3 regions of the Brenneria nigrifluens DSM 30175 genome follow, and region 2 is predicted to be linked to each of the others. Evidence: predicted binding sites of a transcription regulator. Region 2 holds the regulator's gene; each other region holds the start of a gene.

The links. Region 2 encodes PurR, which represses purine synthesis genes. Its sites were predicted from a motif close to CANGCAAACGTTTGCNTG; they were not measured.
Region 1: guaB (IMP dehydrogenase) is a predicted target of PurR. The motif match lies at 3,535-3,552, and genes of this name have one in related genera.
Region 3: pyrD (quinone-dependent dihydroorotate dehydrogenase) is a predicted target of PurR. The motif match lies at 1,534-1,551, and genes of this name have one in related genera.

What each region holds. Positions count from the first base shown of each region.
Region 1 covers NZ_CP034036.1:1,311,072-1,321,369, forward strand. Annotated here, with positions in the region: gene EH206_RS05990 (AEC family transporter) at 1-339, shown strand, start outside; gene EH206_RS05995 (zinc ribbon domain-containing protein) at 355-585, shown strand; gene EH206_RS06000 (protealysin inhibitor emfourin) at 591-935, opposite strand; gene EH206_RS06005 (M4 family metallopeptidase) at 936-1,979, opposite strand; gene xseA (exodeoxyribonuclease VII large subunit) at 2,060-3,442, opposite strand; gene guaB (IMP dehydrogenase) at 3,615-5,081, shown strand; gene guaA (glutamine-hydrolyzing GMP synthase) at 5,176-6,753, shown strand; gene EH206_RS06025 (nuclear transport factor 2 family protein) at 7,004-7,405, opposite strand; gene EH206_RS06030 (TetR/AcrR family transcriptional regulator) at 7,507-8,094, shown strand; gene EH206_RS06035 (MarR family winged helix-turn-helix transcriptional regulator) at 8,478-8,900, opposite strand; gene EH206_RS06040 (substrate-binding domain-containing protein) at 9,068-10,261, shown strand.
Region 2 covers NZ_CP034036.1:2,455,816-2,466,113, forward strand. Annotated here, with positions in the region: gene EH206_RS11490 (outer membrane lipoprotein) at 1-253, shown strand, start outside; gene slyA (transcriptional regulator SlyA) at 395-832, opposite strand; gene EH206_RS11500 (DUF1289 domain-containing protein) at 1,003-1,242, opposite strand; gene gloA (lactoylglutathione lyase) at 1,487-1,894, shown strand; gene rnt (ribonuclease T) at 2,005-2,676, shown strand; gene EH206_RS11515 (Grx4 family monothiol glutaredoxin) at 2,783-3,133, opposite strand; gene EH206_RS11520 (C40 family peptidase) at 3,458-4,216, shown strand; gene cydH (cytochrome bd-I oxidase subunit CydH) at 4,313-4,402, opposite strand; gene purR (HTH-type transcriptional repressor PurR) at 4,771-5,787, shown strand; gene cfa (cyclopropane fatty acyl phospholipid synthase) at 6,400-7,560, shown strand; gene EH206_RS11545 (riboflavin synthase) at 7,631-8,266, opposite strand; gene EH206_RS11550 (MATE family efflux transporter) at 8,574-9,944, shown strand; partial or broken gene EH206_RS11555 (IS200/IS605 family transposase) at 10,146-10,226, opposite strand; gene EH206_RS11560 (hypothetical protein) at 10,294-10,298, shown strand, end outside.
Region 3 covers NZ_CP034036.1:2,694,890-2,705,187, reverse strand. Annotated here, with positions in the region: gene pepN (aminopeptidase N) at 1-1,441, shown strand, start outside; gene pyrD (quinone-dependent dihydroorotate dehydrogenase) at 1,625-2,635, shown strand; gene EH206_RS12725 (cell division protein ZapC) at 2,822-3,391, shown strand; gene EH206_RS12720 (YcbX family protein) at 3,407-4,510, opposite strand; gene rlmKL (bifunctional 23S rRNA (guanine(2069)-N(7))-methyltransferase RlmK/23S rRNA (guanine(2445)-N(2))-methyltransferase RlmL) at 4,607-6,730, shown strand; gene EH206_RS12710 (ABC transporter ATP-binding protein) at 6,734-8,653, shown strand; gene pqiA (membrane integrity-associated transporter subunit PqiA) at 8,772-10,007, shown strand; gene pqiB (intermembrane transport protein PqiB) at 9,994-10,298, shown strand, end outside.

The sequences.
Region 1 (10,298 bases), 1.1 Mb from region 2:
CTGTCGCTGCCGCTGGCGCTGTTGTGCGCCGGCGTCAGCCTCGACCTGCGGATGATTTTTCGCTCATCCAACGTGGCGGCGCTCTCCTCCTTGGCCAAGCTGCTGCTGGTGCCGGGCATGCTGACGTTGGGCGGCTGGCTGGTCGGTTTTCGCGGCGTTACGCTCGGGGTGATTTTTTTGTTTTCCGCCACGCCGACGGCGGCGGGCAGCTATGCGATGACCCGGGCAATGGGCGGCAATCCGACGCTGGCGGCCAATATTATCGGCCTGACCACCGCCGGTTCGTTCTTTGTTATCGCCCTGGGCGTCTATTTCTTGCGTTCGCTCGGGGTTATTTAGCGATACGGGAAAAAGATGGAAGTCACTTGTCCGCGCTGTCATGGCGTGATGAACTGGAAAAACGGCCACTGTTTTCACTGCCCGGCCTGTCGGCAGGACTATCTGCGCGAAGCCTATTGCCCTGAATGCAACTACCTGCTTCAGGTGCTGAAAGCCTGCGGCGCGGTGGATTATTTTTGCCAGCAGGGGCATGGTTTGATCTCAAAGAAACGCGTGGTATTCAGCTTTCTTCCCGTGGACGCCTGACGGCATCATTGCTGAATGCCATTACGCCACAGTTCCTCCAATTCGGGAGGCGCATATTCCTCCGGAACCAGCAATATCGCTTCGGCATAGTGATTTTTCTGTGGATGGCTATAGCTGATATGGATCCGATAATAAAATTGATCGCCGCGTCCGGGAGAATCAGATTTTCCGGGGTCGCGCGCCAGCGGCAATGCGTTGCGAATAGCGGCGCAAATGCGTTCCCGCTCTGACTCCGGCAGGTTGGCGAGGGCAAAACGCCGTGGTCCGGCCAGTTTGGGGATCCAGGCGATACCGCCTTCACGCGCCAGCTCTACCACGGCATCGTCATTAAGTTCAGGTAATGTCTTCATCTACAGGCTTCCCTGAGCGGATACAACCCCTACTTTTTCCCAGGATTGCTTGACGATATCGGCCACGGACCGGTCGAAACGCTGCCCGGCGTGCTTCACGGTGTAGCGTGAAAATACCTCGAAATCGGCGTTCTGCGGCAGGGATTTATCACACAGAGCGTCATACCATATCCAGCCCGCCTTTTCCCAGGAGTAGCCGCCCAGCGCGGTCGCGGCCAGATAGAATGCGCGGTTCGGTATACCGGAGTTCAGATGCACGCCGCCGTTGTCTTCACGGGTGTTAATGTATTTGTCCATATGTGAGGGCTGCGGGTCCGTGCCCAACAGCAGATCGTCATAGGCGGTTCCCGGATTCGACATTGAGCGCAGGCCGGTGCCGTGGATCCCTTCGGCCAGCAGCTCGGCGCCAATCGTCCAATCCGCCTGCTCTGCGGTTTGCCCAAGGTGGAACTGTTTCACCATTGAACCAAAAACGTCGGACAACGATTCGTTCAAGGCGCCGGACTGTCTGAAATAGATGAGATTCGCCTCGTTTTCTATCACGCCGTGCGTCAGTTCGTGCGCCACGATATCAATGGCGATGGTGAACCGGTTGAATATCTTGCCGTCACCGTCGCCAAAGACCATTTGTTGCCCGTTCCAGAACGCATTCTGATAATTCTGACCGTAATGTACCGTGCCTGACAGCGTTAGCCCCTGATTATCCAGAGAGTTGCGCTGGAAATTCCGCCAGAAGAAATCATAGGTAACGCCCAGGTAGTCATAGGCTTCATCGGCGGCGATATCGCCGTTGCTGTCTTGTCCTTCCGCGCGCACCAGTTTGCCGGGCAACTGCTGCTGGTTTTCCGCATCGTGAATTTCGCGGTGAACCAGACCGGGAGAAGCCAATGGGTGGGGTTGCGCTATGGGGTGAGTGCTTACCATCAGAGACTGGACATGCATCAAGGTCAGCTGGGCGCAGTGGCGCTGGGCTTCTGAACCATTGGCGATGATGCGGTGCAGGATGTAGGGCGGGATGACGCTGTGAATCGGTCTGGACTTCATACCTCTATCTCCTTGAGAAAGGTGGCGATCGGCAATTCAGACGTACAGCTACAGCGCTAAGTATAGTCCGGAAGCCGATGCTATGTTCGGCGTTTTTTGGCTATTGATGCGGTTCTCTTTTCCGGCACCAGCGCGGTGACCTGGCTTTCGACCCAACCATCCTGCAGGCGGGTTTTCAAGGTTTCGCCCGGCGCGGTTTGGGCCACCTTTTTCAGCATCAGTCCAGCAGAGGTGGTGGTGACGTTATAGCCCCGCGCCAGCGTCGCCAGCGGGCTGACTCCTTCCAGGTGCGAACAGGCGGCGCCCAGCCTTTGATTATACCGGCCGAGCTGACGTTCAAGGGCGTGTTGTAACTGATAATGTAACTGTTGCAGACGTTGCTGCGCGCGGTGGATTTTCGGCTGCGGCTGTTGCTGAGCCAACCGTTGCTGGAGATGCTCGCTACGGCGCGACAGCCGTTTGAGCTGCAACTGCACCCCCTCATCTAAACGCTGGCGCAGCCTGACCAATTGGGTCTGCTGGCGCGCCAGCCGCAGCTGCGGATGCTGCTGCTGCAAACGGTGGTGCAGGCGGGTAAATTCGCGGCTGCGCTGGGCGAGATAATAATCCATCGCCATTTCCAGCCGCTGGCGCTGGGACTGTATCTGACGCAGCAGTTCGAGCTGATTGCGGCTGACCAGTTCCGCCGCCGCCGATGGCGTGGGGGCGCGCAAATCGCCGACAAAATCGGCGATGGTGACATCGGTTTCATGGCCGACCGCGCTGACGATGGCAATGCGGCTGGCAAAAATGGCCCGCGCCACCCGTTCGTCGTTGAAGCTCCATAAATCTTCCAGCGAACCGCCGCCGCGGCCGACAATCAGCACGTCGCATTCGCCGCGCCGGTTGGCCAGTTCAATGGCGCGCACAATCTGTTGCGGCGCGTCGTTGCCTTGCACCGCTGTCGGGTAGACCACCACCGGCAGGGAAGGATCGCGCCGCTGCAATACCTGTAAAATATCGTGCAGGGCGGCGCCGCTGGCGGAGGTGATCACCCCGACTCGTCTGGGCGGGCTTGGCAATGCCTGTTTAAATTGCTGATCGAAAAGCCCTTCTGCGGCGAGCTTCTGTTTTAATTGTTCAAACTGCTGCTGCAAGAGACCATCACCCGCCGGCTGCATGCTTTCCGCCAGCAGCTGATAATCGCCGCGCGGTTCGTACAGCGTAATCGCCGCGCGAATCAGCACCTGCTGGCCGTTTTGCGGGCGAAAGGTAACACGGCGGTTGCTGTTGCGGAACATGGCGCAGCGTACCTGCGCACGCTCGTCTTTCAGCGTAAAGTACCAGTGGCCGGATGACGGCTGAGAAAAGTTGGAGATTTCACCGGAAAGCCAGATTTGCCCCATCTCCATTTCCAGCAGTTGTCGAACCGTCTGGTTCAGGCGGCTAACGGTAAAAATCGCGGCGGAGGGAAATTGGGACATTGTGAGCCAGATCAAATTTTAAAACAGTGGCTTAATTGATTGATACTACCTGCCTGCAACAGGTAATCAAGCATTTTATCAAAAAAATGCTGGAGGCAACCGGTTACGCTCTGTATAATGCCACGGCAATATTTTATCCGTTCTTCACATCCACCTTGGTGAGATATTGCCCATGTTACGTATCGCTAAAGAAGCACTGACGTTTGACGACGTTCTCCTTGTTCCCGCCCATTCCACCGTTCTGCCCAACACGGCTGATTTAACCACTCAACTGACGAAAACCATTCGCCTGAATATTCCTATGCTGTCCGCCGCGATGGATACCGTAACGGAATCCAGTCTGGCGATTGCGCTGGCTCAGGAGGGCGGTCTGGGATTTATCCACAAGAATATGTCTATTGAGCGTCAGGCTGAAGAAGTCAGCCGGGTCAAAAAATATGAAAGCGGCGTGGTTATCGACCCTAAGACCGTTACCCCGACGACGACGCTGCGTCAGGTAAAAGAGCTGACCGAACGTAACGGGTTTGCCGGTTACCCTGTCGTCGCCGAAGGCAATGAGCTGGTCGGTATCATCACCGGCCGTGACGTTCGCTTTGTCACCGATTTGGATCTGCCGGTCAGCGCGGTGATGACTCCCAAACCGCGCCTGGTAACGGTAAAAGACGCCGAAGCCCGCGAAGTCGTTCTGCAAAGAATGCATGAAAAACGCGTTGAGAAAGCGCTGGTGGTGGATGACCAGTTTCATCTGCTCGGCATGATCACCGTAAAAGATTTCCAGAAAGCGGAACGTAAACCCAACGCCTGTAAAGACGAACACGGCCGTCTGCGCGTAGGGGCGGCCGTCGGCGCCGGTGACGGCAACGAAGAACGTATCGACGCGCTGGTTGCGGCGGGCGTTGATGTTTTGTTGATCGACTCTTCACACGGCCATTCCGAAGGGGTGTTGCAGCGTATCCGCGATGCCCGCGCCAAATATCCGAACCTGCCGATTATCGGCGGCAACGTGGCGACGGCCGCGGGCGCAAAAGCGCTGGCGGACGCCGGCGTCAGCGCGGTTAAAGTGGGTATCGGCCCCGGCTCTATTTGTACCACCCGTATCGTCACCGGCGTGGGCGTACCGCAGATCACCGCAATCTCCGACGCGGTCGAAGCGCTGGAAGGCACTGGTATTCCTGTGATTGCCGACGGCGGTATCCGCTTCTCCGGCGATATCGCCAAAGCGATAGCCGCAGGGGCCGCCTGTGTGATGGTGGGCTCGATGCTGGCCGGTACCGAAGAGTCTCCCGGCGAGATCGAACTGTATCAGGGGCGCTCTTTCAAATCCTACCGCGGAATGGGGTCGCTGGGGGCGATGTCCAAAGGCTCTTCCGATCGCTACTTCCAGAGCGACAATGCGGCGGACAAACTGGTGCCGGAGGGTATCGAAGGGCGCGTGGCTTACAAAGGCCGTCTGAAAGAGATCGTCCATCAACAAATGGGGGGGCTGCGCTCCTGTATGGGCCTGACCGGATGCGGCACGATCGATGCGCTGCGTACCCAGGCCGAGTTTGTGCGCATCAGCGGCGCCGGTATTCAGGAAAGCCACGTCCACGACGTTACCATTACCAAGGAATCGCCGAATTACCGCATGGGTTCATAAGGTGATTTGCAGGCTGATTTAAAGCGTTAAACCCGGTACTATTCGCCGGGTTTAATCATTATTGCTTCAATTCGTATTTTGGAACACGCCTCTTATGACAGAAAACATTCATCAACACCGCATTCTTATTCTGGATTTCGGCTCGCAATACACGCAGCTGGTTGCACGACGCATTCGTGAACTGGGCGTTTATTGCGAACTGTGGGCATGGGATGTCACAGAAGCGCAGATCCGCGAATTTAACCCTAACGGGATTATCCTTTCCGGCGGTCCGGAAAGCACCACCGAATTTGATAGCCCGCGGGCGCCGGAGTATGTTTTCCAGGCCGGCGTGCCGGTGTTGGGCGTCTGCTATGGTATGCAGACGATGGCGATGCAGTTGGGCGGTCGCGTTGAAGGTTCCAATGAACGTGAGTTCGGCTATGCCCAGGTTGAAGTGAAAACCGACAGCGCGCTGGTGCGCGACATTCAGGATGCGATAAGTGCGGAAGGCGCGCCGCTGCTGGATGTATGGATGAGCCACGGGGATAAAGTGACGTCCATCCCCGCTGATTTTGTCACGATAGCCAGTACCGATACCTGCCCGTTCGCCATTATGGCCAACGAAGAGAAGCGTTTTTACGGCGTACAGTTCCACCCGGAAGTGACGCACACCCGTCAGGGGCAGCGTCTGTTGGAACGTTTTGTGCGCGATATCTGTCAGTGCGAGGCGTTGTGGACGCCCGCCAAGATTATTGACGACGCGGTGGCGCGTATTCGTCAGCAGGTGGGGGACGATCATGTCATCCTCGGCCTGTCCGGCGGGGTCGACTCCTCGGTCACGGCGATGCTGCTGCACCGCGCCATTGGTAAACGCCTCACCTGCGTATTCGTGGATAACGGATTGCTGCGTCTGAATGAAGCCGATCAGGTACTGGAGATGTTTGGCGACCATTTCGGCCTGAATATTGTGCATGTGCCGGCAGAGGCGCGTTTCCTGAGCGCGCTGGCCGGGATTGACGACCCGGAAGTGAAGCGTAAAACCATCGGCCGCGTATTTGTCGAGGTGTTTGACGAAGAAGCCTGCAAACAGGACCTGGTCAAATGGCTGGCGCAGGGCACCATCTACCCGGACGTTATCGAATCCGCCGCGTCGGCAACCGGTAAAGCGCACGTCATCAAATCGCACCACAACGTCGGCGGACTGCCGAAAGAGATGAAACTGGGCCTGGTGGAACCGCTGAAAGAGCTGTTCAAGGATGAAGTGCGCAAAATCGGCCTGGAACTGGGCTTGCCGTACAATATGCTGTTCCGCCATCCGTTCCCGGGGCCGGGGCTGGGCGTGCGCGTGCTGGGCGAAGTGAAGAAAGAGTACTGCGACCTGCTGCGCCGCGCGGACGCGATCTTTATCGAAGAACTGCACAAAGCCGAGCTGTACGACAAAGTGAGCCAGGCCTTTACCGTCTTCCTGCCGGTGCGCTCCGTCGGCGTAATGGGCGACGGCCGTAAGTACGATTGGGTCGTTTCGTTGCGCGCGGTGGAAACCATCGACTTTATGACCGCCCACTGGGCGCACCTGCCGTACGAATTCCTCGGCCGCGTATCCAACCGCATCATCAACGAAGTGGACGGCATCTCCCGCGTGGTTTACGACGTGTCTGGCAAGCCGCCGGCGACGATTGAGTGGGAGTAGGCTTGTTTATAAATAGCTGATAACTAAATTAACTAAGCTCGCCTTTGCGGGCTTTTTTGTTTTTATATCTGGTTGGTTTGAGTAACGGGAAGCTTATCGTTTCCATGCCAGAGCTTGTTACGACCATTATGTTTTTTTACTGACCGGCGAGCGGCTAGAACTTGAGACGCTGCACAGCATTGAAGACTAACTTTACGAAGCCCCTTTAAATGGGCTTCGGAGTTCCGTTGGTTCATTAGTGTCAATGCAATCACACGGCAGCTTTCGCCACGGCAAAGCTGTCTTCAAACAGGCGAAAGCGAGTGATTTCGCCGTTCTCAACAGTGAAATCGAAGCAAAATTCTGACTCAATTAGCTTATCTGTTCGCAAAACGCGAGACGCAAGCTCTCCGATTGCGACGACCCGATTGCCTTGCGACAGGATTTCTCGCACCGAGAAAGCCTCAGATGCGATCTGCTCTCTGATCTGCGCGTAGAACTCCGCGGCACCTGCCTTCCCGATTTTGCGACCGATCCAAGGCACGACGCTCGTATCGCCCGCGACAAACCAATCAACTTTCTCGCTGACTAACTCCGCGATCTTTTCAACAGGTTCGCCTGAGCCAGCACGGCGGAAGAATTCTTCGATGACTGCGCGGGGGGAAATGCTCATGGTGCGATTCCTTTTCTGTAGTGATAATTCAATAAATGCTATTGCCAATAACGGCGTGGGTCAATAGAATATTGTAGTGAAAATTACAAAAGGATAACGTCATGACACAACGCGGCCGCCCGCGCGGTTTTGACCGGAACACCGCCCTTCAGTCGATGATGGAGGTATTCTGGACGCGCGGCTATGAAGGGGCGCAACTGGTTGATCTCACGGCAGCAGCCGGAATTGCGCCTCCAAGCTTTTATGCAGCTTTTGGCTCTAAGGAGGAAGCATTTTGTGAGGCGGTGGATCACTATATTGCGACGGTCGGAGCAAGACCGATGCAGGAATTAGATAACGCCGCAACTCTACGTGAAGGACTGGAGCGGATGCTTCTTGCCAGCGTTGATGTTGCTTTATCAACGTCACCTGGTGGCTGTCTGCTGATTCTTGGCGTTGTGAACTGTCTCCCGGAGAATGAAGCGGCACGGGCGTACCTCAAAGTTGCGCGAAACAAGACGCGCGAACTCATACATACGCGCCTTGAATATGCTCGCGCTACTGGAGAACTGCCCCCTGAATGCGACATTAAGCAACGCTCTGCGTTTATCCACGGCGTCATGCAGATGATCTCATTTCAGGCAAGGGACGGCGCAAGCCGCGATGAACTTGAAGCTTTGATTGCTCCCGCGCTTGGCGTTCTGAATTAGTGACGTGAAGGATGGTCAGAATCTTAGCTTAGCGCCAACCGGGGCGGAAAGGCAAAAGCACCGTTTGGCAACGGGCTTTCTGTGGCAGCAGATGGTAATGGCCCTAGGGCAGGATACAGAGTGAGATACTGCCGATGAGGGGCGCTACTATCCCCTGGAGTTGAACATGGCATTTTTCATGGTTTCATAGATCTAAATTTATGTAATTTACTGATTTTATGATTATTTATTTTTAAATCTATAACTGAATGGAATTGAACGGCGCTCCTATCCCGGTAAAAATGTAAAGATGACCAAATTCGCCTTATTGGTGCATGAGTTTCACCAGTACCGTGCAAAAGAACGGAACGGTAAAACGAATAGGTCGGCTGAGCGGGGTGGGGTCAATCGTGCGGCACTGATTTTAAAAACTGTTCCAGCATTTCCTTCAGCATCTGCGCTTCGGCGCTGCCATAGGCATCTTCGAGCTTACCCTGATGATCGTTAACCCGGCTGTTTTGCTTATCCAATACCGCCTTACCGTTATCGGAGATAAATAAGCGCACCTTGCGTCGGTCCTGTTCATCAGGCAGGCGATACACCAGTGCTTCGCTGACCATTTTATCAATGATTTTCGTCAGGGTAGGGAAATTCTGCGTCAGATTGTCGGAAAGCTCGCGCATGGTCAGGCCATTGTTTTCCGAGATGGATTTCAACGCACGCCAGTGCTCCAGAGTGATCCCCTCCAGAGATAACTGGCGGTTAACCTGACGGTTAGCCTGCACCAGCAGATGAGCAAGATATTGGTTTATTGGTTTTTCCGACATAATGCGCGCACGAGCATGATGATATAGATATGGAGACGATGTTAGCATGTTATTTCACCCCGATCACTGGCGATTCCGGTGATTTTTCTTCGGTTGTTTTTCGTTTGTAATTAGAGTTGCATAGATCTTGCATGGTCACACTACCTGCATAGTCCTGAGATACAGCCATGATGTCACCGAACGCGTCTACCGCCATGTCTCCTGTTCCGGTGTTTCGCCACCCGTTTCCCCAAGCGGGAAAATACGGTTATCCGCACGGATTCAATGGCCGTGTTTTATTGCGGCCCGAACGCAAACAGGCTCCTCTGCGGCTGGGATTGCTGGTGCCTTTTCATGGCTCGGACGCCATCTGGGGACCATCATGTCAGTACAGCGCGGTGCTGGCGGCGACAGAACTGAATCGGGGCGATCACACGCTGGGGCGGCCGATTGAACTGTTTGCCGCCGATGCCGGCGGCGAGCCTGGAGGGGTGGTGGCGCGCAGCCGCCAACTGGTCGACGAGCATAAGGTGGATGCGTTGATTGGGGTACACCTCTCCAGCGTGCGCATCGCGCTGCGCGATGCTTTCGCCGGCCATGTGCCCTACGTTTTCGCGCCTTTGTATGAGGGCGGGGAGACGACCCCCGGCGTCTTCGCCTTTGGCGAAACCCCGGAGCAGCAGTTTCCCGCGGCGATCCGTTGGATGATGCGCCACTGCCGTGTAAAACGCTGGTTTATCGTGGGCAATGACTACATCTGGCCGCGGGCCAGCCATGCCACGGTCAGCCGATTGATCAATGCCAACCAGGGGGAAATCGTTGGTGAAGACTATGTCAGCCTGGGGCAAACGGATATTGCCACTGTCATAAAGAAGATCGCCGCCGAGAAGCCCGATATCGTATTTGAGTCGCTGGTCGGATCGGACTGCGTGATGTTCAATCGCGCGTTTTCACAGGCGGGGCTGTCGCAACATATTTTACGGCTGTCAGGTTCGATTGAAGAAAATACCCTATTTGGCATCGGCGCGGCGCATACCCATAACCTTTACTGCGCAGCCAGTTATTTCAGTTCGTTGCAGACTGGCGCCAATCAGAAATTCATGGCGCAATACCGTGCGGCCTTTGGCGCCAACGCCCCCATTCAAGGAGTGCTGAGTCAATCCTGCTACGATGCGATTCATTTCTTCTCGGCGTTGGCGAAACGGGCCGGCGACTTGAGTATGGCATCATTGAATAACGCTTTTGAGGGGTTGGTTTTCCACAGCGTGCGCGGATGCCAGACGATTCGCCGGGGAGGGATCGCGCCTTCAATCTATCTGGCAAAAGCGGAAGGGATGCATTTTAACATCATCGCGGCGTTCAATTCATCACAGCGCATATAGTTTCATAAATTATATTTGAAAAGTGAAATATTAGCTG
Region 2 (10,298 bases):
CTTTTTGGGCAACACAGTCGGAGGGGGATCCGGCCGTAGTCTGGCGACCGCCGCGGGCGCGGTTGCGGGTGGCGTAGCCGGCCAAAGCGCTACGGGCGCGCTAAACCGGACTCAAGGCGTGGAACTGGAAATCCGTAAGGATGACGGCAGCACCATTATGGTGGTTCAAAAACAGGGCGAAACCAGATTCAGCGCCGGGCAACGAGTGGCGATGGCCAGCAACGGCCGCAGTATTACCGTTTCACCACGCTAATCCATGATCATAATCACCACCTGCACGGTGGTGATTACCATCAATAATTATTACGTTGTTGTTAAAAATTTAGCAAAAATACAACCGGTAAAATCGCCAAAGGCTATTTCTTTTGCCGCAAATATAGCGATGAAAGATTAACTAAGACTGGCTGTCATGTAACGCCAGTATATTTTTTTCCAAACGAGAAATCAGCAAAGCCAATTCATCGACCTGTGCAGGGGTGATGCCGAATAGAATTTCGTTACGGGTGCGACTGACTACATCATTGACCGCCTGTATGATCGGTTCCGCCGTTTCGGTAAGCATTATAAGCTTGGCGCGTCTGTCATGTGAGCACACATGTCTGGTAATCAAACCCTTATCTTCCAATTGATCCAGCGTTCGAACCAATGAAGGCTGCTCGATACCTATCGCTTTAGCCAGTTGAATCTGAGACTGACCGGGCGGAAGATGGTAGATATTATGTAGCGTCACCCAATGTGTTTGCGTCAGTTCCAGCGGTTTTAGCCGATGATCAATTAGTGCGCGCCAAACTCGCACCAAACGAGCTAAATCAGATCCTAGTGGCAATTCCATAAACTCTCCTTATAATTAGCATGCTAAGTTATGTCCCTGGATTGCAATCAACTCTGATTTATAGAAATGGAAAAATTATTTTTATTATTTTTGAATAATAGAATTCTATCAAATAAAGCTGTGGTAAAAACGATCTCGGACTTATTTTATTCAGTCGCCGTTAGATAGCATCAAAATAAAGACGGCTGCCGCGACTCCGCGGGCGACTCTGATTTCCCGCTGCGCAACCGGCGTTTCATTCGTTGCCGGCACAAACGCAGCACGTCCTGTTTCTGCACCTCACTCATCTGCCCCCAGGTGAAACGCTCATTGCGGCTGCGAAAACAACCGCGGCAAAAACCACGCTCATCGGACAGACAAACGCCACGGCAAGGATTGGGAACAGCAAAGAGTTCAAATTGCTCAGGCACCGCGCCTCCTTCTACTACCCCGTTTATTGAAGCCCCGATCGCTCTCGCTGGCAAGTCTTTGCTGACTGTAACAAGTAAAATAATTATATATCCATTATAATTCAAGGGGATTTTCCTACGTTATCATTCTGCTTGGCCGGCAATGACTTGGACTCGGCATATCTACAACGCTATACTTCTTATCCGTTAGCTTTTTTCGTCATGTTGCCGTTTATCACGGTAGCCAACCGAGGAAATTAAAATTATGCGCCTACTTCACACCATGCTGCGTGTTGGTGATTTACAACGCTCTATCGACTTTTATACCAACGTGTTAGGTATGCGCCTGCTGCGCACCAGTGAAAACGCGGAGTATAAATATACTCTGGCATTTGTCGGTTATACCGAGGAAAGCGAAGGCGCTGTCATCGAGCTGACTTATAACTGGGGCGTGGAGCGTTACGATCTGGGTAATGCGTATGGTCATATTGCTTTGGGAGTGGATGACGTGGCCGCCACCTGCGATCGCATTCGCCATGCGGGCGGAAATGTAACCCGCGAAGCCGGCCCGGTAAAAGGCGGCACCACGGTCATTGCGTTCGTTGAAGATCCGGACGGTTATAAAATCGAACTGATAGAAAAATCCCAATCCGGCCAGGGACTCGGCAATTGATCAATCTCGGCGGGCGACTGATTGGCGTCCGCCGGCTTCCCGCGCATACTGCATCTCTCGACAAAATTTGCCATAATACGCGCTGCATTCTGCTAAAGATTAAGAGACTAATGGCTGATAAAAATGACCTCAACGCCCTGAGCGGTCGTTTCCGCGGGTTTTACCCGGTGGTGATCGATGTTGAAACCGCCGGGTTTAACGCCAAAACCGATGCCTTGCTGGAAGTCGCAGCAATAACATTAAAAATGGACGCCGATGGTTGGTTGCAGCCGGATGAAACCCTACATTTCCACATTGAGCCTTTTGAGGGCGCAGTATTGGAACCCGCGGCCCTGGCGTTTAACGGCATCGATCCCGGCAACCCGTTACGTGGCGCGGTCAGCGAATACGAAGCCCTGCATGAGATATTCAAGGTCGTGCGCAAAGGATTGAAGGATCAGGGCTGCAACCGGGCCATTATCGTGGCGCATAACGCGACCTTTGATCATGGCTTTATCATGGCTGCCGCCGAGCGCTGCGGCCTTAAACGCAATCCCTTTCATCCTTTCGCCACTTTTGACACCGCCGCGCTTAGCGGGCTGGTCCTGGGACAAACCGTGCTTGCCAAAGCCTGTATCGCCGCGGGTATCGCTTTTGATTCCAGCCAGGCGCATTCCGCCCTCTATGACACCAATCAGACGGCGTTGCTCTTTTGTGAACTGGTCAACCGCTGGAAGCGGATGGGCGGATGGCCGATCGCGTTGGATGAAAACCAACCGGCCGCCGCCTCCGCGGCAAGCTAAGCAAGCTGGCAAAAAGAGAGGGCGGCTTTCGCTCCCCTCTCTTCGTTATACGGCAGGTTTCGTCATAAGGCAGGCATTGCGCTTATACACGCGGCTCCCGGCGGACTTATTCCTGATCTTGCTGCTGGGATTTGTATTTATCCGCCGTTTCTTTAATCAGCGGCTGCAGCTCGCCGCGCTGATACATTTCAATAATGATGTCGCAGCCGCCGACCAGCTCACCGTCGACCCACAGTTGGGGAAACGTCGGCCAGTTGGCATATTTGGGCAACTCGGCGCGAATATCCGGGTTCTGCAGGATATCGACATAGGCAAAACGTTCGCCACAAGCAGACAACGCCTGTACCGCCTGGGCGGAAAATCCGCAGCTTGGCAATTTAGGCGAACCTTTCATATACAGCAGAATCGGGTTTTCAGCGATCTGGCGCTGAATCTTTTCAATTGTCGTTGTCGTCATTCTCTTGCTTCCTTAACCTATAGGATGGCTAATTAACCATCTATCAGATGAGCCGTTACAGCGCCATCCACTCAAGGATATTGTACCGAGGGCGGCAGCCACAAAAAAACGCTATTTTTTATGTGGGTATATTTTCACCGCGGCACGGCCTTATTGGATGATAATTCACCGCGCCAGTGACGATAAATCCACCGAAAAAACCACCATTAACTTTTTTTCACTATTTTGTATGAAGAAAGGAGATATTCCCACTGTTTTATAATGTCGTTTTCGGGAATACTGTGCGTATCGGCGATTTAAGGACTATTACCGCTCGTTGCTATCATGCGCTTATTTACCGGCCTCTTTATATTATGTTTCAGCCACCTGTTGGTGAATTTGGCGCAGGCGGCCCCGTATACGCCGGATTTGGCGCCGCAAAAGAGTAAAAAAACGGCTACCGTCAAAGTCATTGCAACCGCCGATAACGCTAAAACCCCCCGCTCCACCAGACATAAACGGCAGCAGGCGCCGTCAAGAACGACGGGCAGTACGCCGGCGCTGGTTAAAAAAAACCTCAAAAAATTGCCGCCGGAAACCCGCCACAGGCTTTACTCCGCCCATTCCAAAACCAAAGCCGCGCGGCAAGACAAAACGGGAAAAGGATTGACGCTAAGCGAAGCGCATAAAAAACGCTTTCAACATGCCAAATTAACGGCGATGAATAAGCTGATGGGCCAGATGGGTAAACCTTATCGCTGGGGAGGGGCATCGCCGTTCACCGGCTTTGACTGCAGCGGTCTGGTTTATTACGCCTATAAAGACGTGGTCAAAATCGCTATCCCGCGCACGGCGAATGAAATGTACCACCTGCGCGATGCGGCGCCGATTAGCAAAAACGAGCTGGAAAGCGGCGATCTGGTGTTCTTCCGCATCAACAATCGCGGCGCGGCCGATCACGTTGGGGTTTATCTGGGAAACGGAAAATTCATTCAGTCGCCGCGTAGCGGCGCGGATATTCGTATTAGTAAACTGAGCGAAGATTACTGGCGGGAGCACTATGTCGGCGCACGCCGCGTGGTCACTCCCCAGACCGTTCGTTAACCGGCTAGGGGCCAACGCCTGCGCGGAGAGAATGCGGACAGGTTTTACGCTTTAAACCTGTCCGTGAAGATAAAAAAGAGACTCGGCCCAGGGCCGTTAATTCAGTACGGCGGCAAAGCTGAATATCAAGATCATCGCCAGCGCGCCGATGGTAGCCAGCAACGATATTTTCAGGTCAGTATCCATAGGCGTCTCCTTTTTCGCGCACACCAATTATCAAAAGAAAGTATCGACCGTCCAAACTTCAGGGTAAAACTGCGTATTGCGATTGACAGTCTTTCATAGTTTGAGAAAAAAATCTCATACCGGCGTCTCGCTAATAGTATAAATTACCGCTTCCACTTTAGTGGCAAATCGGACAAAATCCGCTGTCTGACGACAGGCCGCGTATGGGTGTATCGGTCGAAAAACGCCAGCCTTGCCCCTTCAGGTGTAACATTCGGCATTCTCCTTCTGAAACCCTGTTTTTATCTGGAAAGAGAACATTAAACGCAGGCAAACGATTAACAATATACTTACGACTGTAAGTAAGTCGCTTCAGGAGTCATTTTTACATGGCAACGATCAAAGATGTGGCAAAACGTGCTGGCGTTTCTACCACAACCGTATCGCACGTGATCAACAAAACACGTTTCGTCGCCGAAGAGACCAGGGCCGCCGTCAGGACGGCAATCAAGGAATTACACTATTCACCCAGTGCCGTCGCCCGCAGCCTTAAGGTCAATCACACCAAAACCATTGGTTTGCTGGCGACCTCAAGCGAAGCTCCCTACTTTGCTGAAATCATTGAAGCCGTCGAAAACAGCTGTTACGCCAAAGGTTACACGCTGATTTTGTGTAACTCACATAACAATCTCGATAAACAGCGCGCCTATCTTTCCATGCTGGCCCAAAAACGCGTCGATGGATTGCTGGTTATGTGCGCCGAATACCCGCCTGAATTGCTCAGCATGCTGAAAGACTATCGCAACATTCCGATGGTGGTCATGGACTGGGGGCAGGCCCACAGCGATTTTACCGATACCATTATTGATAACGCCTTTGAGGGCGGCTATATGGCGGGCCGCTACCTTATAGAGCGCGGCCATCGGGATATCGGCGCCATTCCCGGCATTCAGGAACGGAATACCGGCAGCGGGCGCTATCTTGGATTTTTAAAAGCGCTGAACGACGCCAATATTCAGATTCATGATGAATGGATCGTGCAGGGAGATTTCGAGCCTGAATCCGGCTATAAGGCGATGCATCAGATTCTGGCGCAAAAACACCGGCCGACGGCGGTGTTCTGCGGCGGAGATATTATGGCTATGGGGGCAATCTGCGCCGCCGATGAGCTGGGGCTGCGCGTTCCCCAGGATATTTCGGTCATCGGATACGACAATATCCGCCATTCCCGCTTTTTCACCCCGGCGCTGACCACCATCCATCAGCCTAAAGAACGGCTGGGGCAATCGGCTTTCGCCATGTTGCTGGACCGCATCACCAGCAAGAGGGAAGACGCACAGACCATTGAGGTACACCCCGCCCTTATCGAACGCCGTTCCGTGGCCGACGGCCCATTCCGCGATTAACGACGTTACTCCTGAGAACGGAAACGCGCGCCACGCCAACAATGCTTCGGCCAATTTATACTTGTACCTTGGCCGAAGCAGTCATAAACTGAACAGCAGTTTTTAGCACGACAATCATAATTTTTACCCTAAATAATTCGAGTTGCAGGAAGGCGGCAAGGGAAGGACAAATTCGTCGGGAACGAATTTGACCAGCTAACGGCTGGCCTGCGGTGAGAGACAGGATGTCTCTCATTTAATCCCGATGAGCTTACTCAAGTAAGTGATTCGGGTGACTGACAAATCTGCCTGGAGCAGATTTGAACGCTGCTTGCAGCGGCCCCAACGGGGTGAGGCCCAGGGAGGGGCCGAGTAATGCAGCCAACGCATCTGCAGCTTGAAGTATGACGGGTATATATTTAATTCACTATCCTTTGAGCGTTAAGCGCATAGGGAGTTTGCGTATTTATCTTAGGATGAGTGCCTCTACGTGTTTGCGTACCGGCTTTTTTCTCTTCATTTTCCTCTGATATTCGGAGAGTAGACGATGGGTGATCCCACCGATACCGATTGGTAATAATTGTCTATGCTTTCCTTGCGGGTGTTTCGCGAGCAGCAAGGTAGGGAGAAATTATGAGTTCATCATGTGTAGAGGATGTCGAGGAACTGGGCCGTCATCATACGTCATGGTCCCGGATTGTGCGTGAAATGCTGGACATGGCCGATGTAAAAATCAACGGTTCCCGCCCTTTTGATATCAAGGTCAAGAATCCTGATTTTTTTAAACGCGTATTGCGTGAAGGATCATTGGGATTGGGTGAAAGTTATATGGATGGCTGGTGGGAATGTGAGCGGCTGGACGTTTTTTTTCATCGCATACTACGCGCCGGACTGGATGAAAAAATACCTCAGCACCTGAAAGATATTTTGCGCGTCGCCGCCGCACGGCTGATGAATCTGCAATCCAAAAAACGCGCCTGGATAGTCGGCGAAGCGCACTATGATCTAGGTAATGACTTGTTTTCGCTGATGCTGGACCCCTATATGCAGTACTCCTGCGGCTACTGGAAACAGGCATCCACCCTGGAGCAGGCGCAGGAAGACAAACTGGAGATGATCTGCGAAAAGCTGCAGCTTCAGCCAGGAATGACGCTGCTGGATATCGGCTGCGGCTGGGGCGGATTGGCGGAATTCGCCGCACGCCGGTACGGCGTCTCCGTTTGCGGCGTCACTATTTCCAAAGAACAGCAAAAATTAGCCCAGCAGCGCTGCCAGGATCTGGACGTCACGATTTTGCTGCGGGACTATCGCGATCTGGATATGCAATTCGATCGGGTGGTTTCGGTGGGCATGTTCGAGCATGTCGGACCGCGCAACTACGACACCTATTTCCGGGTGGTCAGTAAAAATCTTAAGCCGGACGGGTTATTTTTACTGCACACCATCGGCGCCAAAAAAACCAGCTCCAAAGTCGATCCATGGATTAATAAATATATTTTCCCCAACGGCTGCATTCCTTCCGTACAACATATCGCCCATGCCAGCGAACCCTATATGTTGATGGAAGACTGGCATAACTTCGGCGCCGATTACGATCGCACCCTGATGGCCTGGCACCAGCGTTTCCAGCAACACTGGCCGGAAATTTCCGATCGCTATTCCGCGCGATTCCGCCGTATGTTCAGCTACTACCTTAATGCCTGCGCCGGCGCGTTTCGCGCCCGCAATATTCAGCTATGGCAGGTGCTGTTCAGCATCAACGGCATCGAAGGCGGCGTACGGGTTCCGCGCTAAAATAGCCTGACGTCAAACCGTCCCCCAAAGCCGCACGATTATCCAACCGGCAGGGGCGCGGATTTACGCGTTACGCCTCGGACGGCAGCTCGGACGCATGCCGGCTGGCCAAGACCCGTTCTACCGTATCTACCACCGCCTGTGTCTGCGGATCAATTTCGATATTCACCCGTTGCCCCAGGCGCCGCTGTCCCAGCGTGGTGCGGTGCAGCGTCTCGGGAATCAAATGCACGCAGAAGCGGTTGCGGGTAACTTCACCAATCGTCAGGCTGATCCCGTCAATGCCGATGAACCCTTTATGCAGCACATACTTCATCAGCGATTCGTCCGCCAGACGGAACCAAATCTGATGGTTATTTTCTGAAACCAGAATTTTCACCACTTCCGCCGTACAGATAATATGACCGGACATAATATGCCCGCCGATCTCGTCGCCATATTTCGCCGCCCGCTCCAGGTTGACGATATCGCCCGCGTTAATATCCCCCAGATTGGTCAACCGCAGTGTTTCTTTCATCAAATCAAAACTGACGCGATCGCCCTCCACCGAGGTTACCGTCAAGCAGCAGCCGTTATTGGCCACGGAAGCGCCGGGAACCAATCCCGGCAGTAATTCGGGCGGAAGTTGCACCACATGGGTACGAAAATTTGCTTTTTCATCAATGGACACCACCGGCGCGGTGCCTTGAACAATACCGGTAAACATCAGGCTTGCCTCTTAAAACTGTGTAAAGAAATAACTGCCGGGCGATACCGCCGACGCGCGCATCGCTGATTGAAATAAGTCGCTAGCATGCAGTGTGCCCCATATGAAGATGAAAACCAAACCGCATTGCCAATAATCGCCGGACATATTAACCGCCATGATGTCCGCGGTTAATTTATTCGCCGGCGAGCTGGTTTACTTCAGGCAAGTCGTTACAATATCAACCTTATCTCTATCGGCGATATCATTGTGTTTATCCAAGTTTAATTATCCCGCTATCCGGTTGGTTAATTCAAGGAAGGTGTTTGTGCAGAAGTACCTGTCTGAAACGCGTAAGTTATTGGCGCTCGCGGTTCCTGTCATCATTGCACAAGTGTCTCAGACATCCATGGGGGTGGTTGATACCATTATGGCCGGCGCCTACAGCGCCACCGATATGGCGGCGGTTGCCGTAGGCACCTCTATCTGGCTGCCTGCCATCTTGTTCGGGCACGGATTATTACTGGCGCTGACGCCGGTGGTTGCCCAGTTAAATGGTTCCGGTCGCCGCGATCGTATCGCGCATCAGGTTCGGCAATCCTTCTTTCTGGCGCTGGTGGTTTCCCTGTTAACCATGCTGGCGCTTTATCAGGGACAGCACATTATCCGCCTGATGAACAATGACTCGCCCGAACTGGTTGAAAAAGCCATCGGCTATTTACACGCCCTGCTCTGGGGCGTGCCTGGCTACCTGTTCTATCAGGTTTTACGCTGCCAGTGCGAGGGCCTGTCAAAAACCCTGCCGGGCATGATTATTGGGTTTATCGGATTGTTGATTAACATCCCCATTAATTATATTTTCATCCACGGCAAGTTAGGCATGCCGGAACTGGGCGGGGTGGGCTGCGGCGTGGCGACGGCGTCCGTTTACTGGATCATGTTGCTGCTGATGGCGGCCTACACCAGGCGTGCGGTCTGGCTGCGTGATATCAGGTCGCCGCAGCGATTCACACCGGACTGGCACACGCTGAAGCGCCTGTTTACTCTCGGCCTGCCCATTGCGCTGGCGCTGCTCTTTGAAGTGAGTTTATTCGCCATCGTCGCGCTGCTGGTTTTACCGCTGGGCGTGGTGGATGTCGCCGGTCATCAGATCGCGCTCAACTTCAGCTCCCTGATGTTCGTTCTGCCGCTTTCCGTGGGTATCGCGACGACAATACGCGTCGGCCACCGACTGGGAGAAGGCTCGGTGCACAATGCCCGCATTTCATCGTATACGGGACTGCTAACCGGCGTGGTACTGGCATTCTGCACCGCAATTTTCACTACGCTATTGCGCGAACCCATCGCCCTGCTTTACAACCAGGACCCGGTGGTGGTGGCGATGGCGTCGCAGTTGATGCTGCTGGCCGCCGTTTATCAAATATCCGATGCGGTTCAGGTTATCGGCAGCGGCGTACTGCGAGGCTACAAAGACACCCGGTCAATCTTTTACATAACCTTTACCGCTTATTGGATACTGGGGCTGCCGAGCGGCTACCTGCTGGCGCTAACCGATTATATTGTGCCCGGTATGGGACCGGCGGGCTTTTGGTGGGGATTTATCATCGGCCTGACCGCCGCGGCGATTATGATGGTCACCCGTATCCGCTGGCTCCAGCGACAACCCGCTGAAAAAATCCTGCTGCGCGCCGCGCGTTAATACGGGTTATGTTCCGCAATCAGCCGGATAGCGCGGAAGATGATGAAAAAAAACGCGGTATGGATAGAAGCGCAGCAATCGCGCGCGATACAGAATAAGTATCCCCCGGCATAGCCGGGGGTTTTTCATATGCGCCTGTAAGTCTCTGTTACCAGCCGTGCCGTAACAGGCGCATCACGATCTGACATTTGCATCTATGGATTACTTACGGCCCGTAAACGGGCTACCCTGATACGGAATCGAGAGTTGCTCTCCCAACGTGTCCTGCTCCAACTGATATCCCTGAAAGTCGTACAGAGCAAGAGGAACACAATGAATTTATCTCAAAACAAAGGTTACAGGACAATACTTGGA
Region 3 (10,298 bases), 240 kb from region 2:
CACCCTGCTGGGCGAGGAAAAATTCCAGGCGGGCATGCGGCTCTACTTTGAGCGCCATGACGGCAGCGCGGCGACCTGCGACGATTTTGTTCAGGCGATGGAAGACGCCTCCGGCGTGGATCTGAGGCAGTTCCGCCGCTGGTACAGCCAGTCGGGCACCCCGGTTCTGACCATCCGTGACGATTACGACGCGCCATCCCAGCAGTATGTGCTGCACGTCGCCCAGGCGACGCCGGCAGGGGCCGACAAGCAGCCAAAGCTGCCGCTGCATATTCCGCTGGATATTGAACTCTACGATGGCCAGGGAGAGACGATCCCCCTGCAAAGAAACGGGCAGCCGTTGTCTTCGGTATTGAACGTTACCGAAGCGGAACAAACCTTTATTTTCGATCAGGTTCCCTGCCAGCCGGTTCCCTCTTTATTGCGTGAGTTCTCCGCGCCGGTAAAACTGAACTATGCCTGGAGCGACGCACAGCTGACCTTTCTGATGCGCCACGCCAGCAATGCGTTTTCCCGTTGGGATGCGGCGCAGAGTCTGCTGGCGAATTACCTGCGGCTGAATGTTTCCCGCTATCAGCAACGGCAGGCGCTTTCATTGCCCATGCATGTTGTTGACGCGTTCCGCGCCATTTTGCTGGACGACAAACTGGATCCCATGCTGGCGTCGCAGATCCTGACGCTGCCGAGCGAAAATGAGATCGCCGAACTGTTCGAAACCATCGATCCGACGGCCATCGCCGCCGTGCGCGACGGCATGGTTCGGGCGCTGGCGAAAGAAATGGCGGATGAGTGGCTGGCGGTTTATCGCGCCAACCTGACGCCGCAGTACCGTATTGAACACGGCGATATCGGTAAACGCGCCCTGCGTAATATTTGCCTGTACTATCTGGCATTTGGCGATGAGGCCCAGGCGGATAAGCTGGTGAACGCGCAGTATCGGCAGGCTGATAATATGACCGACTCGCTGGCGGCGCTGTCCGCCGCGGTGAGCGCCTCGTTGCCGGGGCGCGATGCGTTGCTGGCCGACTTCGACGAGCGCTGGCATCAGGACGGTCTGGTGATGGATAAATGGTTTACCCTTCAGGCCACCAGCCCGGCGGCGGATGTGCTGGAACGGGTGCGCGAACTACAGCGGCATCGTTCGTTCAGCCTGAACAATCCCAACCGCCTGCGCGCGCTGATCGGCGCGTTTACGGCATCCAATCCTGCGGCGTTCCACGCGGAAGATGGCAGCGGTTACCGCTTCCTGACCGAGATCCTGACCGATCTCAATACCCGCAACCCGCATGTCGCGGCGCGATTAATCGAGCCTTTAATTCGTTTAAAACGCTACGACGCCAAACGGCAGGCGCTGATGCGTCAGGCGCTGGAGCAGTTAAAATCGCTGGAAAATCTGTCCGGCGATCTGTTCGAGAAGATCGGCAAAGCGTTGCAGGATTAAAGCCGGGTTTGGTATTGATCTATGCGCATGCCATTTGGCCTGCGTTTTCCATTGCGCTATTCCTGCCCAAGGAGGAATAGCGCCGGTCTCCGCGCGCAAACGTTTTACTTTCCGCAGTGATGGCACTACCATTTCGCCGTATTCCGACTTTGTTTATTTGCAATGGGGATCTCAGGAGACGATATGTTCTATCCCGTTATCAGGAAAGCTTTATTTCAGCTCGATCCAGAACGAGCGCATGAACTGACCTTCCGGCAATTACGTCGTATCACCAATACCCCTCTCGAATTTCTCGTCCGTCAGTCCGTTCCCACCAAGCCGGTCAACTGCATGGGGCTGTCGTTTAAAAACCCGCTCGGCCTGGCAGCCGGGCTGGATAAAGACGGCGACTGTATTGATGCGCTGGGCGCGATGGGGTTCGGGTTTATTGAAGTGGGCACCGTAACGCCGCGTCCGCAACCCGGAAATGATAAGCCGAGACTGTTCCGTATCGTCGAAGCGGAAGGGCTGATTAACCGCATGGGATTTAATAATCAGGGCGTCGACTATCTGGTTGAGCAGGTAAAAAAATCGCGTTTCGGCGGCGTATTAGGGATCAATATCGGTAAAAATAAAGATACGCCGGTAGAGCAGGGGAAAGAAGATTATCTGATCTGCATGGATAAGATCTATCCTTATGCCGGCTATATTGCGATAAATATCTCTTCGCCTAATACGCCGGGATTACGCAGCCTGCAATATGGAGAGGCGCTGGACGATCTTTTACTGGCTATAAAAAATAAGCAGGCCGAGTTAAATGAGAAATATCAGAAATATGTTCCGGTCGCGGTAAAGATCGCGCCGGATCTTTCCGAGAAAGAATTGATCCAGATAGCGGATAGCCTGGTGCGTCATAACATTGACGGGGTCATCGCCACCAATACCACGCTCGATCGAAAATTGATCCAGGGATTAAATTACTGCGGTCAGGACGGGGGATTAAGCGGTCGTCCTTTACAGCAGTCAAGTACGGCAATTATCCGTCGGTTATCTCAAGAATTAGCCGGACGCCTGCCGATTATCGGCGTCGGCGGTATTGATTCTTTGATTGCCGCTCGGGAAAAGCTGGATGCCGGCGCCACCTTGATTCAGATATATTCCGGCTTTATTTTCCGCGGTCCGCGACTGATTAAAGATATCGTGACGCATATTTAATCATTTCCGCCTTTCATTTATCTCCGGGGGGTTTATTTATTCCCCCGGCTGGTCTATATTTTACTCGTTTGCATAAATAAGCTATCACCACCTGCCGGTTTTTTTATTGCATAGTTTTTTATTGCATGGTTTTGCAATCAGCCATTTCCTATAAATAGGTGTAACAAAAGGCGAAGGGTAAATAATATGAAGTTGAAACCTGACGATAACTGGCGCTGGTATTTTGATACCGAACACGATCGGCTGATGCTGGATCTCGCCAACGGCATGTTATTCCGTTCGCGTTTCCCGTCTAAAATGCTAACCCCGGATGCTTTTAATGAATGCGCATTCTGCGTTGAAGACGCGGCATTATTTTTTACCTATAACGAAAAATGCCAAAAAATGACATTGAGCCGCGACCTTCAGGGCGAATTAATATTGAATGCGCTGGTCGCCAGCCGTTTTCTCAAACCGCTGATGCCCAAAAGCTGGCATTTTGTACAGCAGCCTTCAGACGCCACGCCCGCGCCGCAAACCGGCGATATTGTTCAGGTTCGACTGACGGAAAATAATGACGCGGCGTATTTCCTGGTCGCCGAGGCCGGCGATAAAGCCAGCCTGTGTCTGCTGGCTCAGGAACAGCTGATGCTGAATGGCAAGATGATAGCGCTGGGGGAGGCGATAAAAATCATGCACGACAGATTATTGCCCGTTGCCGTTCAGGGGGCGGACCAACAGACGCCGTCTCCTTTTCAGTTCGCCAAGGTGGTTTAACGCCCGGCATCTCTTCTATTGCAGCCTGATATCGCTTTGCGGAATGCAACTGCATGCGAGAATGGCGCCATTTTCGCCAACGGCGCTTTCCTTGAGTGCCGCAACTTCTCCGCCGAACAACGTCAGCTTACAGCAGCCGCATATTCCGGCACGGCAGGAATAGGGGATACGCACCCCATGCTGCTCCAGCTGTTCCAGCAGGATTTGCTGATTGTTTCCCTTCAGGCGTTGTCCCTGATATTCAATGGTTATCTTCTGCTCGCCTTGCGGTTTGAGCGCGACGCTCTCCACGACTTTACCTGAACCATAAGGACGCGGCGGTTTGGTCGCCAGCACTTCCAGCGTGTCGCCGACGCGGATAATGCCGTCGTTGCGGGCAATAAGATTGAGGCCGAAATCGATGTCGCCGTTTTCCGCGCTGCGGAAGGATTGCAGGGTCGCCAGCGGTTCGGCCGTCGGGTGCTTTCTGCCGCGTTCAATACTGACCGTGGTCAGCACGCAGCGGCTACAGGGTTTGGCGACGTCGAAAATCACCTCGCCGATTCGCAGAGTTTGCCAGCTATCTTCAGCAAACGCCGCGGCGCCTGCCACCACCAGATTAGGGCGGAACTGCTCCAGCCTGACGCCTGCCGGGCAGCGTTGGCGCAGCGTCTGCAAAGAAGCTTCATTGATTAACAAGAAAGGGTATCCGTCGGCGAAAGAGAGCGCGACGTCGGGATGTTTTTTAACCCGGCGTGATGGATTGTCGCCCACCCAGCGCAGTTGGACCGACTGCCGAAAGTAGCGGCTCAGCCAGCTATTGACGGCGTCGGGGGCCACTCGCGCCGTAAAGTGGTTGCCCCAGACTTCAGTCGGCTGCGGCGCGCCGGCGAAATCGCTAAAGCGTACGCTGGCGGTTTGCCCGTCGGGGGCGCGGATAAACAGGCCGTCCGGTAGCAGGGCCGGGGTAAACAGCACCATTTGCGGGTATTGGCGGGCGGTAATAAAGGTGCCGTCCGGCTGCGTCACCATAAAGCCGCGGTCCTGCGCCAGACCGCTTGCCGACGCCACGGCGTGGGATAACTGTAAGCCGCGCATAGATTTTACCGGATGGATATAAAGCCGCGTTACGCCGATCACCGCTGATTCCTTACTGAAGTAAAACGGCAACTTTATGACAAGCGTCACGGATTAGCTATAATGCGCCTCAATTTTCTTTTTGGTGATATCGAAGATATGAATGCTCTGTTTGCCAGCACGGCCCGTGGTCTGGAAGAATTGTTAAAAAATGAGCTTGAAGCGCTGGGCGCGCAGGCCTGTGCCGTGGTGCAAGGAGGAGTGCATTTTCAGGGCGATAATCGCCTGTTGTACCAAAGTCTGCTGTGGAGCCGCCTGGCGTCGCGCATTTTGCTGCCGCTAAACGAGTTCAAGGTGCATAGCGATCTGGATTTGTACCTCGGCGTACAGGCCATCGACTGGTCGACGATTTTCAGCGTCGACAAAACCTTCGTTGTGCATTTTACCGGCACCAACGACGATATCCGTAATAGCCAGTATGGCGCGCTGAAGGTCAAAGACGCCATTGTGGACAGCTTTACCCGCAAAACGGGGCAGCGCCCGGACGTGGCGAAACAGCAGCCGGATATCCGCATCAACGTCTTTTTACAGCGCGATACCGCCAGCGTAGCGTTGGATCTGAGCGGCGAAGGGCTGCATCAGCGCGGTTATCGCCAGCAGGCCGGTCTGGCGCCGCTGAAAGAAAACCTGGCGGCGGCCATCGTGCTGCGTTCCGGCTGGCAAAAAGAGACCCCGCTGCTCGACCCGATGTGCGGTTCCGGCACGCTGCTGATCGAAGCGGCGATGATCGCCGCCGATCGCGCGCCCGGCCTGCATCGCACCCATTGGGGCTTTAACGCCTGGCTGCGGCACGACGCCGAACTGTGGCGCGAATTGCTGACGGAAGCGCAGCAGCGCGCGCGTCAGGGATTACACCAAACCTCCGCGCGCTTTTTTGGCTCCGACAACGACCGCCGGGTGATTGAGATAGCCAGGGCTAATGCCCGTCGCGCCGGCGTCGCCGAGTTAATCACCCTGGCGGTGCAAGATGCCGCCCAGCTACGGAATCCGTTGCCGCAGGGGCCGGTCGGCACGGTGGTGAGCAATCCGCCGTACGGCGAGCGGCTGGAAAGCGAACCGGCATTGATTGCGCTGCACAATCTGCTGGGGCGCAAAATGAAAAGCGAGTTCGGCGGCTGGCAACTGTCGTTGTTCAGCGCCTCGCCGGAACTGCTCAGCTGTCTGCAACTGCGCGCCGAACGCCAGTTCAAGGCGAAAAACGGTCCGCTGGACTGCGTGCAGAAGAACTATCAGCTTGCCGCGAGCCAGGGGGAAAAGGAAAACAGCGGCCGCATCGCCGAGGATTTCGCCAACCGTCTGCGCAAGAATCTGCGCAAGCTGGAGAAATGGGCCAGGCAGCAAGGGATTGAATGCTACCGCCTGTACGATGCCGATCTGCCCGACTATAACGTGGCGGTCGACCGCTACGGCAGTTGGGTGGTGGTGCAGGAGTACGCGCCGCCGAAAACCGTGGATGCGCAGAAAGCGCGCCAGCGTTTGTTTGATGTGATTAACGCCACGCTGAGCATACTGGAGATCCCGTCGAACCAGCTGATTTTGAAAACCCGAGAGCGTCAGAAGGGCAAAAGCCAGTATGAAAAACTGGCGCAAAAGGGCGAATTTTTGCTGGTAACGGAGTATAACGCCAAACTGTGGGTCAATCTGACCGATTATCTGGACACCGGCCTGTTTCTCGATCACCGCGTAGCCCGCAAAACGCTGGGTGAAATGAGTCAGGGCAAGGATTTTCTCAACCTGTTCGCCTATACCGGCAGCGCCAGCGTGCATGCGGGGTTGGGCGGGGCGCGCAGCACCACCACGGTGGATATGTCGCGCACCTATCTGGAGTGGGCGGAAAAAAATCTGCGGGTCAACGGCCTGACCGGGCGCCAGCACCGCCTGATCCATGCCGACTGCCTGTCGTGGCTGCGCGAGGCCAACGAACAGTTTGACGTGATTTTTATCGATCCTCCCACGTTCTCCAACTCGAAACGGATGGAGGAGTCGTTTGACGTACAGCGCGATCATCTGGCGTTGATGCAGGATCTTAAGCGGCTGCTGCGTCGCGGCGGCACCATCATGTTTTCCAACAATAAGCGCGGATTCCGCATGGATACGCCGGGCCTGGCGGCGCTGGGTCTGGCGGCGCGCGAGATTACCGCCGCGACGCAATCTGCGGATTTTGCCCGCAATCGTCAGATTCATAACTGCTGGCTGCTGACCCATGCCGGCGAGGAAAAGTAACAGATGTCATTAATCAGCGTATCGGGCGCATGGCTGTCATTCAGCGATGCCCCGCTGTTAGATAACACAGAACTGCATATTGAAGAAAACGAACGCGTCTGTCTGGTGGGCCGCAACGGCGCCGGCAAGTCAACGCTGCTGAAAATTCTGGCGCGGGAAGTTCCGCTGGATGACGGGCGGATCGTCTACGAGCAGGACCTGATCGTGGCGCGCCTGCAACAGGATCCGCCGCGCGATATAGCCGGCACGGTATTTGATTTTGTAGCGGAAGGCGTCGCCGCCCAGGCGGATTATCTGAAGAATTACCACGCGACGCTGCGCCTGGTGGAGACCGATCCCAGCGAAAAGAATCTGAATCAGCTGGCGAAATTGCAGGATATTCTTGAACATCAGGGACTGTGGCAGTTGGAAAGCCGCATCCACGAAGTGCTGGAGCAACTCGGTCTGAGCGCAGACGCGCCGCTGGCCTCGCTGTCCGGCGGCTGGCTGCGTAAAGCGGCGCTGGGGCGCGCGCTGGTCAGTTCGCCCAGGGTGCTGCTGCTGGATGAGCCCACCAACCATCTGGATATTGAAACCATCGACTGGCTGGAAACCTTTCTCAAAACCTTTCAGGGCAGCATCGTATTTATTTCGCACGACCGTTCCTTTATTCGCAATATGGCGACCCGCATCGTCGATCTGGATCGCGGCAAGCTGGTTTCCTGGCCGGGCAACTACGATAAGTATCTGCAAGGGAAAGAGGAAGCCCTGCGGGTGGAAGATCTGCAAAATGCCGAGTTCGATCGCAAACTGGCGCAGGAAGAGGTGTGGATCCGCCAGGGCATCAAGGCGAGGCGCACGCGTAACGAAGGGCGGGTGCGGGCGCTGAAAGCCATGCGTCAGGAGCGTTCCCAGCGCCGTGAAGTGATGGGTTCGGCGAAAATGCAGGTGGAAGAGGCGGCGCGTTCCGGCAAGATTGTTTTCGAACTGGAGGCGGTTAACTACCAGATTGATAACAAAATTCTGGCCCGCAATTTCTCCGCTCAGGTGCAGCGCGGTGATAAAATCGCCCTGGTGGGGCCGAACGGCTGCGGTAAAACCACGCTGTTGAAGCTGATGCTGGGGGAACTGACGCCGACCGGCGGACGGGTTCACTGCGGCACCAAACTGGAAGTGGCTTATTTCGATCAGCACCGCGCCGAGCTGGATCCGGAACGTACCGTGATGGATAACCTGGCGGAAGGGAAGCAGGAGGTGATGGTCAACGGCCGTCCGCGTCATGTACTGGGATATTTGCAGGACTTCCTGTTCCACCCGAAACGGGCGATGACGCCGGTTAAAGCCCTCTCCGGCGGCGAGCGCAACCGTTTATTGCTGGCGCGCCTGTTTCTGAAACCCAGTAATCTGCTGATTCTCGATGAGCCGACCAACGATCTGGACGTGGAAACGCTGGAACTGCTGGAAGAGTTGATCGATAACTACCAGGGAACCGTGCTGCTGGTCAGTCACGATCGCCAGTTTGTCGATAATTCGGTAACGGAATGCTGGATCTTCGAAGGCGACGGGGAGATCTCCCGTTATGTCGGCGGTTACTATGACGCCCGGCAGCAGCGCGCCGAGTCTATACCGCTGCGTAGCGCGCCGGCGTCGTCCGCGCCGAATCAGTCATCCGCGTCCGTCGGCGGCACTTCCGCACCGCCCGCTAAACGCAATTCGGGAAAATTGAGCTATAACCAACAGCGTGAGTTGGATCAACTGCCGTTGCAAATCGAGCAGTTGGAGCAGCGGATTGACGCGCTGCAAACACAAATGAGCGACGCCGGTTTTTACAGCCGTCCGTATGAAGAGACCCAGCCGGTGCTGACGGCTTTGGCGGAAGCGGAAAAAAACCTGGAGTCCTGCTTTGCACGTTGGGAAGAACTTGAGGCGCAAAGGAACGGCTAATATTTAGCAACAGATGACCTGATGTCACCGCGATGGCGACATCAGGCGTATTCCTTAAGGAGATTGGCTAATAGTGTGTTCCCACCACCACCACCACCACCATCACCATGATGACTACATGCTTTGCCCGCACTGTGATTTGTTGGTGCGGCTGCCGGCGCTGTCCCATAGGCAAAAAGCGGTTTGTCCCCGCTGTAAGGCTGCATTGACCGGTCATCAGGCGGAGCCCGGTAAACGCCCGCTCGGTTATGCGATCAGCGCATTATTTATGCTGCTGCTGGCAAACCTCTTTCCGTTCGTGAGTATGCGGGTGGCGGGAATCACCAGTGAAATCAACCTGGCGGAAATCGCCAACGTGATGGTGGCGGAAGATTATGCCAGCGTCGCCATGCTGTTTATGCTATTTGTGCAGCTGGTTCCCGCCTTTTGTATGCTAACGGCGCTTCTGCTTTGTCTGCGTGTCGCGTTGCCGTTGCCGTTGAAAAAAGTGATGGCCAAGGTGCTGTTTCAGCTAAAAAGCTGGGGCATGGCGGAAATTTTTCTCGCCGGCGTATTGGTCAGCTTCGTCAAACTGATGGCCTACGGGGACATCGGCATCGGCACCAGCTTTATGCCTTTTGTGCTGTTTTGCGTGTTGCAGTTGCTGGCGTTTCAAAGCCTGGATCGCCGCTGGCTGTGGAATGAGATCGCCCCTCCGCCGGATTTGGAAGCGGCGCCGCAAACGGGCGTCAGCGGGTTGTCGCAGGGATTGCGCTCCTGTACGTGCTGTACGGCGATATTGCCTGCCGGCCGCTTGGTCTGCCCGCGTTGCCACAGCCGCGGGCATGCGCGCAGGAAGCACAGTTTGCAGTGGACGATGGCGCTATTGATAACCTCGATAATGCTTTATATCCCCTCGAATCTGATGCCCATCATGATCACCGAATCCCTGGGCAGCCAAATGGGATCGACCATTATGTCCGGCGTTATCCTGCTGTGGGGAAGCGGTTCATATCCGGTGGCGCTGGTGATTTTTATCGCCAGTATCATGGTGCCGACGCTGAAGATGCTGGCGCTGGGGTGGTTATGCTGGAGCGTGCATGGCAGGGAAAAACGGGATCGCGAACGTTTACATGTGGTGTACGAAATCGTCGAATTCGTCGGACGCTGGTCAATGATCGATGTGTTTGTGATTGCCGTGCTGTCGGCACTGGTGCGGATCGGGCGGCTGATGAGCATTTATCCCGCCATTGGCGCGCTATTGTTTGCTTCCGTGGTGATTCTGACTATGATTGCCGCCATGACCTTTGATCCCCGGTTACTGTGGGATCGCCGTGAAGTTTTTCATAAGGAGTCCTCCGTTGACGAAAGATAATTACGCCGTTGCGGATGTAGAAACGATTAAACGCTGGTCGCCGGTGTGGATTGTTCCCATTGTAACGGTGCTGATCGGGGCGTGGATATTATTTTATCATTTTAGCCATCAGGGGCCGCAAATTACCCTGTTGACCAAAAACGCCGAGGGCATCGAGGCCGGAAAAACCACCATCAAGAGCCGCAGCGTTGACGTCGGCGTGGTGGAAAGCGTGACGCTGAGCGACAATCTTCACCAGGTGGAAATCAAGGCGCGCCTGCACGATGGCATGGATAAGCTGCTGAAGGAGGA